Regions from separate parts of the Paenibacillus sp. OSY-SE genome, predicted to be linked through region 2. Evidence: riboswitches for the same ligand, from Rfam matches in the RefSeq annotation. Region 2 holds a riboswitch; the other holds the start of a gene.
What was found. Region 2 has a riboswitch for cyclic di-AMP ahead of A372_RS0112460 (C40 family peptidase). Riboswitches for the same ligand answer to the same signal wherever they lie in the genome.

Region 1 (7,457 bases), on a different contig from region 2:
GAAACGGTCGTAATAACGAAATATCATGATCAGAAAATGTACGTTTTTTCTGTGCGTCTATCAGAACCGGCGTGGAGTGCAATGATTATGCTTCCTGTTGCTGTCGTCGATGAGGTCTTCGTGAACCTATCGATGATTTCAGTCGCCACCTTTTTGTTGCTTGTCCTCGCCATCTATTTACTCGTAGCCGTCTGGGTGCGTCAGTTAATTGCGAAGCCGCTTCATCAGCTCGTGTCTGCTTCTTCCCGAATTGCCGTCGGTAATTACAACGGCATGCTGCGCATCGAGACGAACAATGAATTCAGGCAGCTGGGCGAGCATATGAATCGCATGACGGAAGCGCTGCGAAAGCAGGTGCAAATTGAACAAGAAATGAAGCGTATGAGCTCATTGAAGATCGTCGGGGAGATGGCAGCGGCCCTCAGCCACGAGATCCGCAATCCGTTAACGACGGTACGGGGCTTTCTGCAACTGCTGCGAAGCAAGCCTGAACACGCCAAGGAGCATGTCTATTTCGATACGATGATAGAAGAGATAGAGCGGGCGAATACGATTATTACCGAATATTTAACGCTTGCGCAGCACAAGTTCGTACAATTCCGTTTCAAGTCATTAAACGATGTCATATCTCACATTTATCCGCTTGTCCAAGCGACAGCGACGGCAAATTGTCAATATATCCACTTGGATCTCCAGCAGACTCCAGCGCTAGAAATGGATGAGAAAGAGATTCGCCAGTTGCTCCATAATCTGATTCGCAACGGATTGGAGGCAATGGATGCAAATCAATCGCTGTACATACGAACTCGTTATGAAGAGGAGTCAGTATGGTTAGAGGTGGAGGATGAGGGCTCCGGCTTTGAAGAGAAAGTGCTCGAGTCTGCGGGAACTCCATTTGTAACGACGAAGGCGGAAGGTACAGGTCTGGGACTATCGATCTGCTATAGTATTGTGCATCGACATCAAGGCCAGTTAATGATTCAATCGGAACCTGGGAAGACTTTAATTAATGTGAAATTTCCAGTGAAGCAAGCGCCAGCTACAGAATAGACAGAGCTCAGCGATGATGCAAAATAAGCGAATGAATGAACGGGGAGAGAAGCTCTAATTGCGCCCCCCCCTCGCTCATCGTGCGGATGAGATGATGTCAGCAGGCATGACCGATGTCGGGCAATGCATCATATTCACATAAAATGCAACGATAGGCCCAGTCTTCTTGCTGCTGTATGATGCAATGAAGGCAGTAGGAATCGATAATACTTGGTGTTGTGATGTAAAATTATGACTTGTTAAATATTGGGTTGACTGTTCATGCGCTTGAAATACTTCATTCCCCAATTCCAGATGTGTTCCGATAAACTAAGAGATTTGTATTAAATGGTATGTTAGGAATAAATGGTTTTCAAAATACGCACTTTTGGATCTACAGAAATCAATCTCCTCATCACAGCTATGGTATTATCAACCATTGTATTATATCATAGGAAGGTTTCGGCAAGATGAAAGCGCCGCTATGAAAAATTATTGAAAAGAAGGATTGTATAAGTATACACCATCATGTATAATGAGTTCAGCCCTTCGAAATGATAGGGTAAAATAGATAGAAGAAGCGGGGATGTCATCTATGAAAGCACTGAAAATCGTTACCATATGCACACTATTAATGAGTCTTCTCATCGGTTGCGGAGCGAAGGGCGACCGTTATGATACAGTTATGGAGAACAAAAAGCTGGTGCTCGGAGTGAGCGCGGACTATCCGCCATTCGAGTTCCACGCAACGGTCGACGGGAAAGACGAGATTGTCGGATTTGATATTGAGCTCGCGAAGGAAATCGCGAAGGACTTAGGAGTGCCGCTTGAAATTAAGGACATGAAGTTCGACTCTGTCGTCGCATCTGTACCGACCGGAAAGATCGATATCGCCATCAGCGGCATGGACCCGACTCCTGACCGCCAGAAAGCGATGGATTTCTCCAAACCATACTATGTTGCCGAAGCTGGTGTCATCGTACGGGCGGAAGACAAAGATAAATACAAGTCACCCGAAGATATGAAAGGTTTGAAGGTAGGCGTTCAAAAAGGTTCTACGTTCGAGGATGTAATCGGACAAATTCCGGAAGCAAAAGCCGAGTTGCTGAATAAGGTGAACGACCTTGTGCTAGCGTTGGAAACGAAGCGTATTGACGCGGTTCTGGTAGAGAAGCCAGTAGCTAAATCTTATGAAGCCAATCGCAAGGAGCTGGCAGTAGCTGACGTCGTATTGAAGCCGGCGAGCGACGGTTATGCTGTCGGCATGCGCAAGGATAGCCCGAAATTGGTGGAAGCTGTGAACAAGACAATCGACCGTCTGAAGTCTGAAGGCAAGCTGGACCAGTTCATTACGCAGGCGACGGAGCTGGCGGAATCGGGAGAGTAAGGCAGGAGAAGGCGGCGGATAGCCGCTTTTTTCATGAGTTGGACACAATAGTGCTATATGAGCAAGGATGGGAAAGGGGTTAGACCGGTGCTCGATTGGTTTGGAATGTTATGGGACTTTAAATGGGATTATTTATCCGGGGCGAAAATAACGGTGCTGTTATCGTTGTTTTCCGTATTGGCTGGATTCATTTTAGGCGTTGTTATTGTCTTGGTGCGAATGTCCGGCTTCAAGCCATTGAAATGGCTGACGACCGCATATATTGAATTGGTGCGAGGCACGCCGCTTCTCGTGCAAATTTTTATCATTTATTTCGGTTTAACTGAATTCGGCATCGAGTTCAGTCCGTTTATGGCTGGAGTCGTCGCGGTATCGATTAACAGCTCTGCTTATTTGTCCGAAATCTTCCGCGCCGGCATTCAAGCAATCGATAGAGGGCAGGCCGAGGCTGCCCGCTCTTTGGGGATGTCAAAAGCGATGACGCTGCGACATATCGTGCTGCCGCAAGCGTTTCGCAACGTCCTGCCAGCGATTGGCAACGAGTTCGTGACCATTATAAAGGAAACGTCCATTGTCAGCTTCATCGGCATTACGGACATCATGTTCCAAACCGAGGTCATACGGAGTAAAACGTATACGGCTCTGGGGCCGCTTATGGGTGCGGCCATGATGTATTTCATTCTTACCTTTACGCTTTCCAAAGCGGTTGCAACTCTGGAAAGGAAGTTGAGCAGTCATGATTGAGGTTCGCAATTTGCATAAATCGTTCGGTGCATTGGATATTTTGAAAGGCATGAATATGTCGATCAAACAAGGCGAAGTTGTCGTCGTCATAGGGCCGAGCGGCTCAGGAAAGAGCACCTTTCTGCGGTGTTTGAATCTGTTGGAGACGCCGACGCAGGGTGATATTTTGTTCGAGGGCACGAAGATTAATGAGAAGAAGCATAATATTAACAAGACGCGTGAGAAGATGGGCATGGTGTTTCAGTCGTTCAATCTGTTCCCGCATATGACGGTGTTGAATAATATTACGCTTGCGCCGATTAAGGTGAAGCAGTTGAAGAAGAAGCAGGCAGAGATGGTTGCCATGGATCTGCTGACCAAAGTCGGTCTGGCTGACAAGGCCACGGCTTATCCAGGACAGTTATCGGGCGGTCAGAAGCAGCGTATCGCCATTGCCCGCGCACTCGCCATGCAGCCGCATGTCATGCTTTTTGACGAGCCTACGTCAGCTCTTGATCCGGAGATGGTGGGTGAAGTGCTGGAAGTGATGAAATCGCTCGCCAGTGAAGGAATGACGATGGTCATCGTGACTCATGAAATGGGCTTTGCCCGTGAGGTGGGAGATCGGATTTTATTTATGGATGGCGGCGATGTCGTGGAGCAGGGTACGCCAGAGCAAGTGTTCCAGCACCCGCAGCATTCCAGAACACGTGACTTTTTAAGCAAAGTATTGTAAAACACGATGAGTAACTATAATCTCCAGTAGTTAGGGATTTGGACAGAATGACCACTCCCCTAATTATGGGGATTTTTTTATGAAGTGAAACCAGATTGTTCAAATTCTCAAGCATCCGGTTGACGTACGCCTAAAATGCGGTTCATCTTTAGGGGATATTTGGAATATGTAATTTGTTTACAAATTTTTAAACTATGTTATTATAAAAGTGCGAATATTACAAAGTTGTTACTAGTAATTACAAAAGTGTTAGGATTAAGCGTTAAATTACGCTGAAAAAATCCATAGGGAGTCATTATTTCAAGACAATTCCAGCAAATCCCTGCGCACAGGTTACAAGTTTGTGATATGATGCAATTCAAGCCGAAACGAAGCACCCGTACGGGGGATGATTGACCGGTGTTCAATAAATGATCACCTTGGGGTGAATCGCCATTCCGAAAGATCGGACATGGTGTAGGGGAACTCCTTAACCCGAATCCGACAACTAACCCCGCAGGCTACTGACAGGAGGAACATATGCGTAAAAGAACAATTGTGAAGCTCGCAGCCGCTTTACTGGGTATAGCTACCATTTTACAGATCATCCCGGTATATGCCGAGCCCTACCAAGCTAAAGAGGGAGATACATTCTACTCTATTGCTAAAAAGCAAAATATTAGCGTAGAAGCTCTAGTAAATGAGAATCTATTGATTAATCCGAAGAATATATACGGCGGGTTGACAATGGAAATTCCGACGCCAGTCATTCAAGGAAAAGTATCGTCATCTTATTCCTTGCCTGCCAAGGCAATTGAGAGAGACAACAAAGATGACGCATCGAAGGCTTCAACAGAAGCACAGAAGGCAGCTAAGACTGAAGCAGTGGCACAGAAGGAAGCGAAGAAAGCAACGGGTGACAAGAAAAGATCCACACCACAACAAACAGTGAAAGCAGCAAATACTGCTCCTAAAAATGTGGTTAAAGTGTCGGGACGTCCGACAACCTATTCGAAGAAGCTGAACATGCGCGCAACTGCGTATACAGCGCATCCGAGCGAAAATGGTGAGTGGGGAGCCGTAGATTTCTACGGGAATGCATTGAAGCTGGGCACGGTTGCCGTTGACCCTAAAGTGATACCGCTCGGAACTAAGCTGTTCATTACAGGCTATCAATTCAAGCATCTGCCGCAAGGAGGACTCGTAGCTGAGGCACGGGATATTGGCGGGGCGATTAAAGGTAAAAAGGTAGACATTTTTGTTCCGGTAAGCAAAAGTGCCGGCAGCACTTTCGGCGTGCAAGATGTGCAGGTTTATATTATCAAATAACAATTGCAATTATACTTAAGTAACCAAAATGTGAAGAGGCTGTCCCGAAAGTAGAGAAAACTACTAGAGGGGCAGTCTCTTTTACATAATTATGTGCTGATCTATTCAATCCCAAATGACCTTCCAATTATGATTTACCGTTGCGGTAATTGTGCCCTGCTTCATCATATAGTCTGCGATAAGCTCGGCTGTGTCAATCGGAATATCACGAACGACCGGCTTGCCGGAGAACATTTGGAACCCGCCGGCTCCTGAAGCGCGATAATGGTTCATGGCGACATCATATTCCTTGTCCGGATCAAGGGGCTGTCCGTTCCGTGCCAGTTGTACGATACGTGTGCCTACCGGTCGGGACACGTTCATGACATACTCTATGCCTTCCCACATGTCATAATTGTAGTGCTGCGCTTTGGGATAGAGGAAGGACGAGTGAACGGCCACTGATTGACCGTCATATGGCGCAAAGTAGCGGGCAGACCATTCCAGAGCGTCCCGGATATCGCGTCCCTTCAACCGCAACACCTTCAATGTGTTGGAATACGGACAAAATGTGGTTATTTCGCGCATGGATACCTGATTGCCGAATCCAGCAGCGCTATCGTCAAATAAGGCGGTGCATGAAATATCCGTGCCCGATACGTCCATCTGCACACGGTTGATGAACTCGATTAAAGGGTGCTCGGCAAGCCGGGCCTCATGGGGATCACGTATTCGCATATCCCCGTTAATTCGGCAAATGGGGCGGTCAAGCCAACGCTGGACATTCACTTCGTAAGGCGTAATCCATTCGCTAAGCTCACGGTCGGCTTCAGCGCCTGCCGCGGCAATCAACTGAGAGCGTTTCTCGCTGACGAGCCAGCGGCCATCTTGACGAGTAAGAAGCAATTCAATTTCGGCCGCGTACCGGCCTTGACTTCCCGGTTGAACAACAATAGTGTCCCCGATATTGCCGCTGGCAATGGTCCGGTGCTGATGTCCGGTAATGAGCACGTCGATGCCTTCCACTTCTGCGCATATCCGTGAGCCTTCATTTTCCCCCGTATCCTCCTCGAGAGCAGCTCCCGTGCGTAAATCTCTTTCCAGACCGCCGTGATAAGCGATGATAACGATGTCGGCTCCTTTACAGCTCCGTAATTCAGGCACCCACTGCTTGGCGGCTTCTACAGCCGGCAGGAAATGCAGGCCAGCGATATGCTCAGGCAGTTCCCAATGTGGGGTGAAACGGGTGGTCAGTCCGAGCACGGCTGCGCGCAGCCCGCCAGCAAATTCCGTTATGAAGTAAGGGTCGCCAAAGTATGGTTTTCCCGTATCCTCTCGCACAATGTTGGCCGCCAACCAGGGAAACGAAGATTCGCGCTGCGCTTTTTTCACAAAATCAAGACCGAAATTAAATTCGTGGTTGCCCGGGATGAATGCGTCATATTTAAGACGATTCAAGGCGGCAATCATCGGATTGGGGGACTGCGGATCGAACCGGGCATGATAAGTAGCCAAAGGTGTTCCTTGCAGAAGGTCGCCGTTATCGATGAGAAGAAAATGCTCCTTGTCTGCGCGGACCTGCCGAATCCGTGAAGCGAGCTTTAGCAGACCCAATTCTTCGGGGGCGTTGTCAGCGTACCGTGTGGGCAGCATGTGGCCATGCACATCGCTTGTGGCCCATATCGTCAAGGTGAATGATTCGCGCATTACGGATGACCTCCTATAAGAGATTTTCATGCTGGGATGTCGCGATGAACTTTTATCACTGTTGTTGGCAAATCCCTGTTTTCCAATGCCTGCTCGATATAAAACCTTATTCGATGCGAACGAAATGATTCCTTCGCTGCCGCCACAGATTAACAAAATCATTACACAAAAGTAGTGTGGATAAAATTTACATAATTTTATCATGAAACTGCTGCCTTTCATGATACGCTATAGAAGCGCAGCAAGAAGGAGTGCGGCTCTGTAAGTCTTCCGGGATGCTCATATGCTGCAAGAAATTTATAGTTGAAAGCTTCCGGCTGCGGAAAAAGTCCGCTGGAACTTTCGTAACTGAAGAGGAGGGGAATTTCATGATTACGAGTAAACGTATTGGGCGCTTGCTGCTGATCGTTGGCTTGATGTTCAGCCTTATGATGCCAGTCAGCTCCGTCCTGGCCGAAGGGCCGTCGGATCCGGCGCCGGTGCTTCAACCCGTTGGCGTTCCTAACGGGAAAACCGTATTGTTCGATAACGCGCACGGACAGACGGCCGGTGCCGCGGACTGGGTCATTGATGGGGCTTTTTCCGATT
Region 2 (7,457 bases):
GCAACCTGACTCGCCGCAAGCGAAGCCGGTTCAGGAGACGCAAGAAGCCGGGAAACGGTCGTGGTGGCAGCACTTCAAACGGTGGTGGACCAACTGATCGTGACTTCGGCACGAGGATGAAAGCTTCGATGCTAGCAAAAAAGCTGCCGGAGATTCGGACTGCTCATACAGAGCTTTGTCCGGATTTCGGCAGCTTGGCTTGACTCACGCTGAAGATCAACGTCAAAAAGACCTGTTCCCTCTATGGGACACAGGTCTTCTTCCATTATAACACTGCCTCTAATGTTGGCGGACGATTATGCCAACTGCTCTTTCAAATCATCCGATGAACGTTCCCACCACTCGGCGTTGTGCGTCATAAGCAGCTCGCGCAGTGCCGCTTTCTCCTCCGCGTCGAGTCCATCCAATATAATGCGGCGCTTCATCGCATTATCCATCTTATTCACGTGATCGGCGAGAATTTTCCAACCTCGCTTCGCTTCTGTGTCAACTAGCATCTCGCACGCCGCTAGACCACCGTAGCATGCGCCTTCAGGAGTTCTGTCTACTGCCACCCATACAATCCAGCATTTGCGGCCGTTCGGCACGTCCTCCTTGTTAGGTATGAACTTGATGCCACGCTCCACCTTGCTTTTCGCATGCATAGCACCCAAGTCAATATAAGCTTTGCCCTCATCGATAATGACAGGCGATACGTTGTTCAAATCGATGCTGCCTGAACCGAATCCTTTATGCTTACTGCTGCTCATCACATTCAGCGCAAGCGGCTTCTTAACCTTCTTATCCGAAGCATCCATCGTTATGCGCTCCTTCCTTGCCCTAATACTCCAGTACACAAGAGCCCTGGGGGGCGATCAAAATCATTTTCATTTTAGCTAATATTCCGCAAAAAGCCAACATATACATGCTGTAGATGCTTGTCAACGGGAGGTTAGAAACGTATGACCCGACGCAATGTCTATCGCCCACTTCTATTTATTATCGCACTCTTGGCCGCCAGCTTCATCCTCCTCGTCTGGTTCCGGCCGTCCGGCACCGTACCTTCTCTCGGTCCGGAAGTGCAGAAAAAAGCCGCACAGGAGCCCTTTACGCCGCAAAGCGTAGAGAAGCCGAGCGCCGAGGTGCTTAGTGAGCGTATCGCCGAGTACCATATTGATGTCAAATTGGACGAGTCCATTCATACTCTGTTCGGTGATCAAACGGTCACTTGGACCAATCCGGGAATGAAGACGGTGAACGAGATCTATTTCAACCTGTATCCGAATGCGTTCCAATCCCCGGACTCGACCTTCATGAAAGAGTCGGGCGGCATATTGCGAGAGGACAAGATGCCGAAGGACGGTTATGGAGGCATGACCTTAACGGCGCTGACAACCGTAGACGGCCAGTCCCTAATGAACCGGATCGAATACGTTCAGCCGGATGACGGCAATGCCAAGGATCAGACTGTCATGAAGATTCGCCTGCCCCAGCCCGTCAAAGGCCAGGAAGACATCACCTTGAAGCTGAAGTTCGAAGTGAAGCTGCCGCGAATATTCGCCCGGATGGGGTATGCAGATGATTTCGTCATGGCCGGACAATGGTACCCGAAGATTGCCGCCTATGAGAAAGCTGGTGTGCGCGGCAGGGCGGCCGAAGGCTGGAACGTGCATCAATATCACGGCAGCTCCGAGTTTTACTCCAACTACGGCATCTTCAATGTGCGCATCCAAGTACCGGAGTCATATATCGTCGCTTCGACCGGATTTCCGACGAAAACACCTTACATCGCGGACGGTTACAAAAACTATCAATTCTATGCAGACGACGTTCATGACTTCGCTTGGTCAGCTTCACCGAACTTCATCTACTATGAAGAACCGTTCTCTGCCCCGAATGTGCCGGGCGTCCGGATTAAGCTATATCTGGATCCGAAGCACAAATTGCTGAAGGAACGCTACATGTACGCGGCGAAGACCGCACTCGCCAAATTCAGCGAGTGGTACGGAAAATACCCGTATTCCACACTCTCTATTGTCGTCCCGCCAAAATCGGGCAACGGCGCAGGCGGAATGGAATACCCTACGCTAGTTACTGCATTCGGCGCCGAGAATGACAGTCCAGGCTATGATTTGGAACGGACGGTCATCCATGAGATCGGCCATCAATATTTTTATGGTCTCATCGCCTCTAACGAGTTCGAAGAAGCGTGGCTTGATGAAGGGTTCACCTCCTATGCAGAGGACAAATTGATGGAGTCCGAATTCGGGGTCACGCCAAATCTAGCCATCACATCTAGCTACATTACCGATCCGGCTCCGCTCAAGCTCGCCGCTTGGCGGTATAAAAACCAAGATCATTATGCGGACAACGTATATTACCGCGCCAAGCTCGTGCTGATCGCCATCGAGAAGCAGGTCGGGGAGAAGACAATGCAGCGCATAATGAAGACGTACACTCAGAAATACCGCTTCCGTCATCCAACGACCGCCGACTTCCAACGTATCGTCGAACAGGTCACCAATCGCAAATGGACCGATTTCTTCAATCAATATGTGTACAGCGGCCAAATGGCTGACTTTGCAGTGGAAAGCATTGATACTCGCACTACTGAAGTAGGCGGCGCAACAAGTTATGAAGCGATCGTCCACATTCGTAAACTGGGCGCTGATTACCCGAATATCCCAATTATATTCCGATTTGCGGACGGAAGTACGACACGCAAAGTGTGGGACGGGGATGGCGAGCGGATGCAGTACCGGATCACCCATACAGCTCCATTGGATTGGGTCATGGTGGATCCGCTCTATACGATCGTAGTGGAGAATAAACATATTAACAACTATATGAAAGCACAGATCGAGGAGCCTGTGCGCACGCGAGTGAACTTAACCGTCATTAAATTCTTTGAAGCATTTACGAACATATTGGGGTGGTGAGATCGATGAAAGCTTACATACGAACCGGGTGGGATTGGTTGAAAGAGCACGTATACATATGGGTCATCCTCTTTTTATACCAACTGCTATGGGGCTTCTTCGTCTACCGCTTCATTGACGGGATCGTATTGCCCGTGCTGCGGCGGTATCCGAATCCGGCCCCGACCGAGATGAGCTCCCAGCTCTTTCTGATCGAAAGTCAGTTTCACCTGTCAAAGACGAACGACTATGCGCCTTATTTGTGGATAGTAGTCGGTTGTATGGCCATTCGCATGCTGCTGACTCCCTTCATCGAAGCCGGCTTGTTCTATGCGATAGCACATCCGCGGCAGTCGGGACTAACCTTCTTCCAGGGTATAAAAGTAGTCTGGAAGCCGATGCTTCTGCTATATACCATAAAGACGGTTCTGCTCCTGGCGCCCGCTTATTGGTTTGTACCGTATGCAGCGCACGTATTGACGACCAAATCCACCGTTGCGTCATTACTTGCATCCGTCGCACCGTTTGTGCTCATATGGGCCATATGCGGTTGGATATTTCATCATTTGTTTTTATTTATGCAATTTGGCGCCGCTTCGGAATTGTCATTACTTCACTCCGTAACGGCGGGTGTGCGTCGAATGCTCCCTATACTCGGGCTTTCCCTTATTTTCATGGGCCTTGTGCTAGTTATTAACTTACTATTTACAACCGCAGCGATGTTCTGGACTGGCATGACCGCGCTGATTCTGCAGCAAGCATTTCCTGCTGTTCGGGCCGTGTGCAAGATGTGGGGGTTATCCGCTCGGTACGCCATATGGCAGGAGGCTAATCAGCAATCAAAATGAGGAAAATGTAACAATTCAAAAACCCGTCACATTTCCATTTAAAAGCGTGATAAAAAAGCTTGTCTGTCGTCGGAAATGACGATCAGACAAGCTTTTTGTATTTATTGGACAAAAAGTGTTTGTCAAAAGAAAAAAGGTCTGTTACAATAAGTCGTAGATTTATTACAACTTTGTCATGAAAACGACAATAACATTTGCAAATTTGTAACTAACGAATACAGCAACTAAATCCGAACAGTGATGCCGAATTTCCGGACAACCGGAAAGCGGGGGAACCAGTTATTTGGGTGAATTGATCTCGTGTCACAGGGATCATAGGGGACCTTCAACCGAACCCTCCAGCTAACCTCGCAGGCAAGGAAGGGGCTTTCCAATTTGAAGAAGAAGCTAGTAACGGCGGCGCTCGGCCTTAGCGTCCTATTCACATTCAGTGCAGGCAGCGCTTTCGCGGCATCCAAGATGGATAACAAAATTGAAGATCTGTTAGGCATTACGTACAAGTATGGCGGAACCACAACGAATGGTTTCGATTGCTCCGGTTTCACCAAGTACGTATTTGACAATTTCGAAATCGATTTGCCACGCTCCTCGTCGTCTCAATTCGACGTAGGTGAAAAAGTAAGCAAAGATGAGTTGCGTCCTGGCGATTTAGTCTTCTTCGACACTAGCGGTGGAAACGGTGTGTCACATGTTGGAATCTTTGTCGGTGATGGCAAATTTGCTCATGCATCGACAGACAAAGGCACCCGCATAGACAAGCTTAGCATGGACTATTACGAGAAGCGTTATGTAGGCGCGCGTCGTGTGATGAGCGAGAACCAATATTCTTCATACGCAACAGAATAGCAATTACGCAGTCATAATGGAATTATACTTATATAGGCGTACATAGCCCGATGGGAAGCGATAACCGCTGTCTGTCGGGTTTTTCATATGTTCCGGAAGGAATCTTACACAAGATTACCCCGTCTTGCAGAAACGGGAGCCTTTTCCTGTGCATTTTATTTAAAGGAGGCATGCCGGATAAGCATGCCTCCTTGTGTTATCCCAAATACATCGACAGCCCGATATATTTATATGCCTTCACTATAACCTTATGTTACTTCGATTCGCGCAGCTTCGCTTTCAGTTCATCAGGGCTTAACCCCTCTGTCGAAATACCCCGCTTCTCCGCTTCCTGCTTCAACCGTTCCATTCGTCTTTCGACGCGTTCTCCATCATCCCGATGTTTCTCGTGGAACATTTGTCCTTTTTCACCTAATTTCGCCTTCAGTTCCTGTCGAATTTGCTCACGGCTCTTCCCTTCAGTCTGAATGCCATGCTTCTTTGCCATGAGCTGAAGCTTTTTCTCTCGCAGCTCCTTCATTTCAGAACGAAGCTCTTTCATTTGTGTATGGATCTTCTCCAGCTCTTTATCTGTTTCAGACTCGGCCTGCTTAGCGCTCTCTGCCGGTTTTGTCGATTCGGCTTGCTTCACGGCGGTTAGGGACGTATCCCCGATAAGCTTCCAATCGGTTCCGTTCAGTCCTTTCTCCCCTTGCGCCGCCGCTGGCGATGCCAAGAGAAGCATCATTAGACTGGTCCAAGCAATTACAGTTGAGGTACGTTTCAAATATATCCTCCTCCTTTTTCAAGAGATGGTACTAGTATGTTCATCCAACCTGAAAGGAAACTGAAAATCAACTAAAACTTTTCTTAATTGCTCAATTGCTGCCAAGTGTAAAGTCACCCGAGCTGGTACGAACTTTCAGCTTCGCCTCGCCACTGCCGAACGCTCCTTTTAGGCTGCTTCCATTTTCGCTGTTCTCTTCATATGTCATGCCATTCCACTCAATGCGCCCGTTGCCGGACCCTCCACGAAAATCGACCGCCAGCGATTTCGGTTCATTGGCCAGATCGACCGTTACAGATCCGCTGTTTGCCTTTAAGTCAGCATCATGCAACAAATCGTCGAATTTCACCTCTATATTCCCTGAACTCGTGACGCCCTGCAATGCTGCTTCTCCATTCGCCAAATCCACAGTGCCGCTGTCAGTATTGAATGTAAGCGCCTCAGCTTTGAATTCGTCCGCTGTAACATTGCCAGAGCTCGCCTGCAATGTGATCGTGTCTGCTTCAACAGCCTGCACCTGGATGTCGCCGCTGCTTGATTTCACGTTTACTGTCTTTCCCGTAATTTGCGCCGCATCGGTGTTGCCGCTGCCTGTGTCGAATGTCAGTGCATCGGCCTTGAAATGCTGCGCCTTGACATTGCCTGAGCTCGCCTGCAATGCTATCGTATCCGCCTCGATAACCGTTGCAAGAATGTCGCCGCTGCCCGTTTTCACGCGCACTTTGTTCCCGTACAGTTGGGACACATCCACATTGCCGCTGCCAACGTTGACATCTACGCCATCCCATTGCTTCTCAGGAAGCTCAACAATGAAATCGACATTTAAAATATTGATGCCGAGACTGATATCATTCGGCACTTCCACTCCCAACTCGAGTGTATCCCCTTGTGGAGCCACTTTTATATCTATTTTATCCGCATATTTAGGACTTACCTGTCCTTTTAGACGTACTTTGATTTGATCCGAATTGCCGCGCAAAATTTGTACGTCCGGGCTTCCGCTCTCAATGAAAACGTTCCGGAAGTCGCCCGCATCAACCGTTTTTTCCTTGCTGATTTCCTTCGTGCCGAAGGATAGTAAATCACGCGGAAATAGATTTCCCGGATTCAGAGCGAACAGCACGCCTGCAATCCCGGCCATTATCAACAACACACCTATCACTTTTCTCATCTTTGATTTCCCCTATATTTATATATTTAACTACGCATCTGTTATAAGCCTTCCTCAGTATAGCATGAGTGTTTCTGCTCACGCTCTGGTCTGACGGAGTATTTCACACCCGTCTTAAGTCTAGTCTACTGTATGCTTCTGCTATGTAGAACTGCCTCTGCAAGCTGAGGAACGATTATACTTCCTATTCTCACAACTTATGGACTTCAACGCATTCTACCGTAGTAATGAAGGGGAAAAATGATACAATAGGAGTAGACGAAGAACGTCCTTTACCTTTTATAAGGTGCGAGGGCGTTCTTTTTTTGTTAAGGAGGCGGATAGAGTATGGATTTTGAAACGGCACATGCACAATTTTTGGATTATCATCGTGCGCGTCGAAGCGGAGAAAGAAAGGGACGCTTACTCAGAGGACATCAATATGCCGAAAAGCTGCTGTTGAAAAATGTATGGTGGCCTCTATTCGGTAACCTTGACCATCTGCATCCAGAATATGAGGTGCTCGATTGTAATCGCAAATCGCAATTTCTAGATGTTGCTTTTCTCCCGCCATTCGGTAAATTCGGGTTGGAATGCGACGGTTTCCAAAGTCATGTAAAGGATATGGACCGGGAGAGATTCAGCTACGCCTTGAACCGGGATACCTTTCTAACCGGAATGGGGTGGAAAATGATCCATTTCTCCTTCGAAGATGTTCAGAATCGTCCTGAAATATGCCGCACCCTGCTGCAATTGGTCCTCAGTCCTTATCTCATCCGAAGTCTGCCTACCCGTCCGGCTGTCTTCATCGAGAAGGAGATTCTTCGGTACGCTTGGACGCTAGGAAGAAGGGTTCGGCCCAAGGATGTGGCTGACTACTTTGATGTCGATTTCCGTACTGCCCGCAAATGGCTTCGATCATTGGTGGAGAAGGGCTGGCTGCAGCCTAT

Region 1: linked by a shared signal. The riboswitch ahead of A372_RS0126325 (3D domain-containing protein) and the one ahead of A372_RS0112460 (C40 family peptidase) in region 2 are both predicted to bind cyclic di-AMP.

Annotation. Positions count from the first base shown of each region.
Region 1 covers NZ_ALKF01000200.1:66,461-73,917, forward strand. Annotated here, with positions in the region: gene A372_RS0126305 (sensor histidine kinase) at 1-1,050, shown strand, start outside; gene A372_RS0126310 (transporter substrate-binding domain-containing protein) at 1,625-2,416, shown strand; gene A372_RS0126315 (amino acid ABC transporter permease) at 2,504-3,160, shown strand; gene A372_RS0126320 (amino acid ABC transporter ATP-binding protein) at 3,153-3,875, shown strand; cyclic di-AMP (ydaO/yuaA leader) riboswitch at 4,227-4,393, shown strand; gene A372_RS0126325 (3D domain-containing protein) at 4,395-5,183, shown strand; gene A372_RS0126330 (bifunctional metallophosphatase/5'-nucleotidase) at 5,289-6,869, opposite strand; gene A372_RS0126335 (hypothetical protein) at 7,238-7,457, shown strand, end outside.
Region 2 covers NZ_ALKF01000176.1:46,397-53,853, reverse strand. Annotated here, with positions in the region: gene A372_RS0112480 (transglycosylase domain-containing protein) at 1-97, shown strand, start outside; gene A372_RS0112475 (YwhD family protein) at 297-797, opposite strand; gene A372_RS0112470 (M1 family metallopeptidase) at 942-2,918, shown strand; gene A372_RS0112465 (hypothetical protein) at 2,924-3,745, shown strand; cyclic di-AMP (ydaO/yuaA leader) riboswitch at 3,977-4,117, shown strand; gene A372_RS0112460 (C40 family peptidase) at 4,121-4,591, shown strand; gene A372_RS0112455 (hypothetical protein) at 4,845-5,357, opposite strand; gene A372_RS0112450 (DUF4097 family beta strand repeat-containing protein) at 5,449-6,528, opposite strand; gene A372_RS0112445 (hypothetical protein) at 6,856-7,457, shown strand, end outside.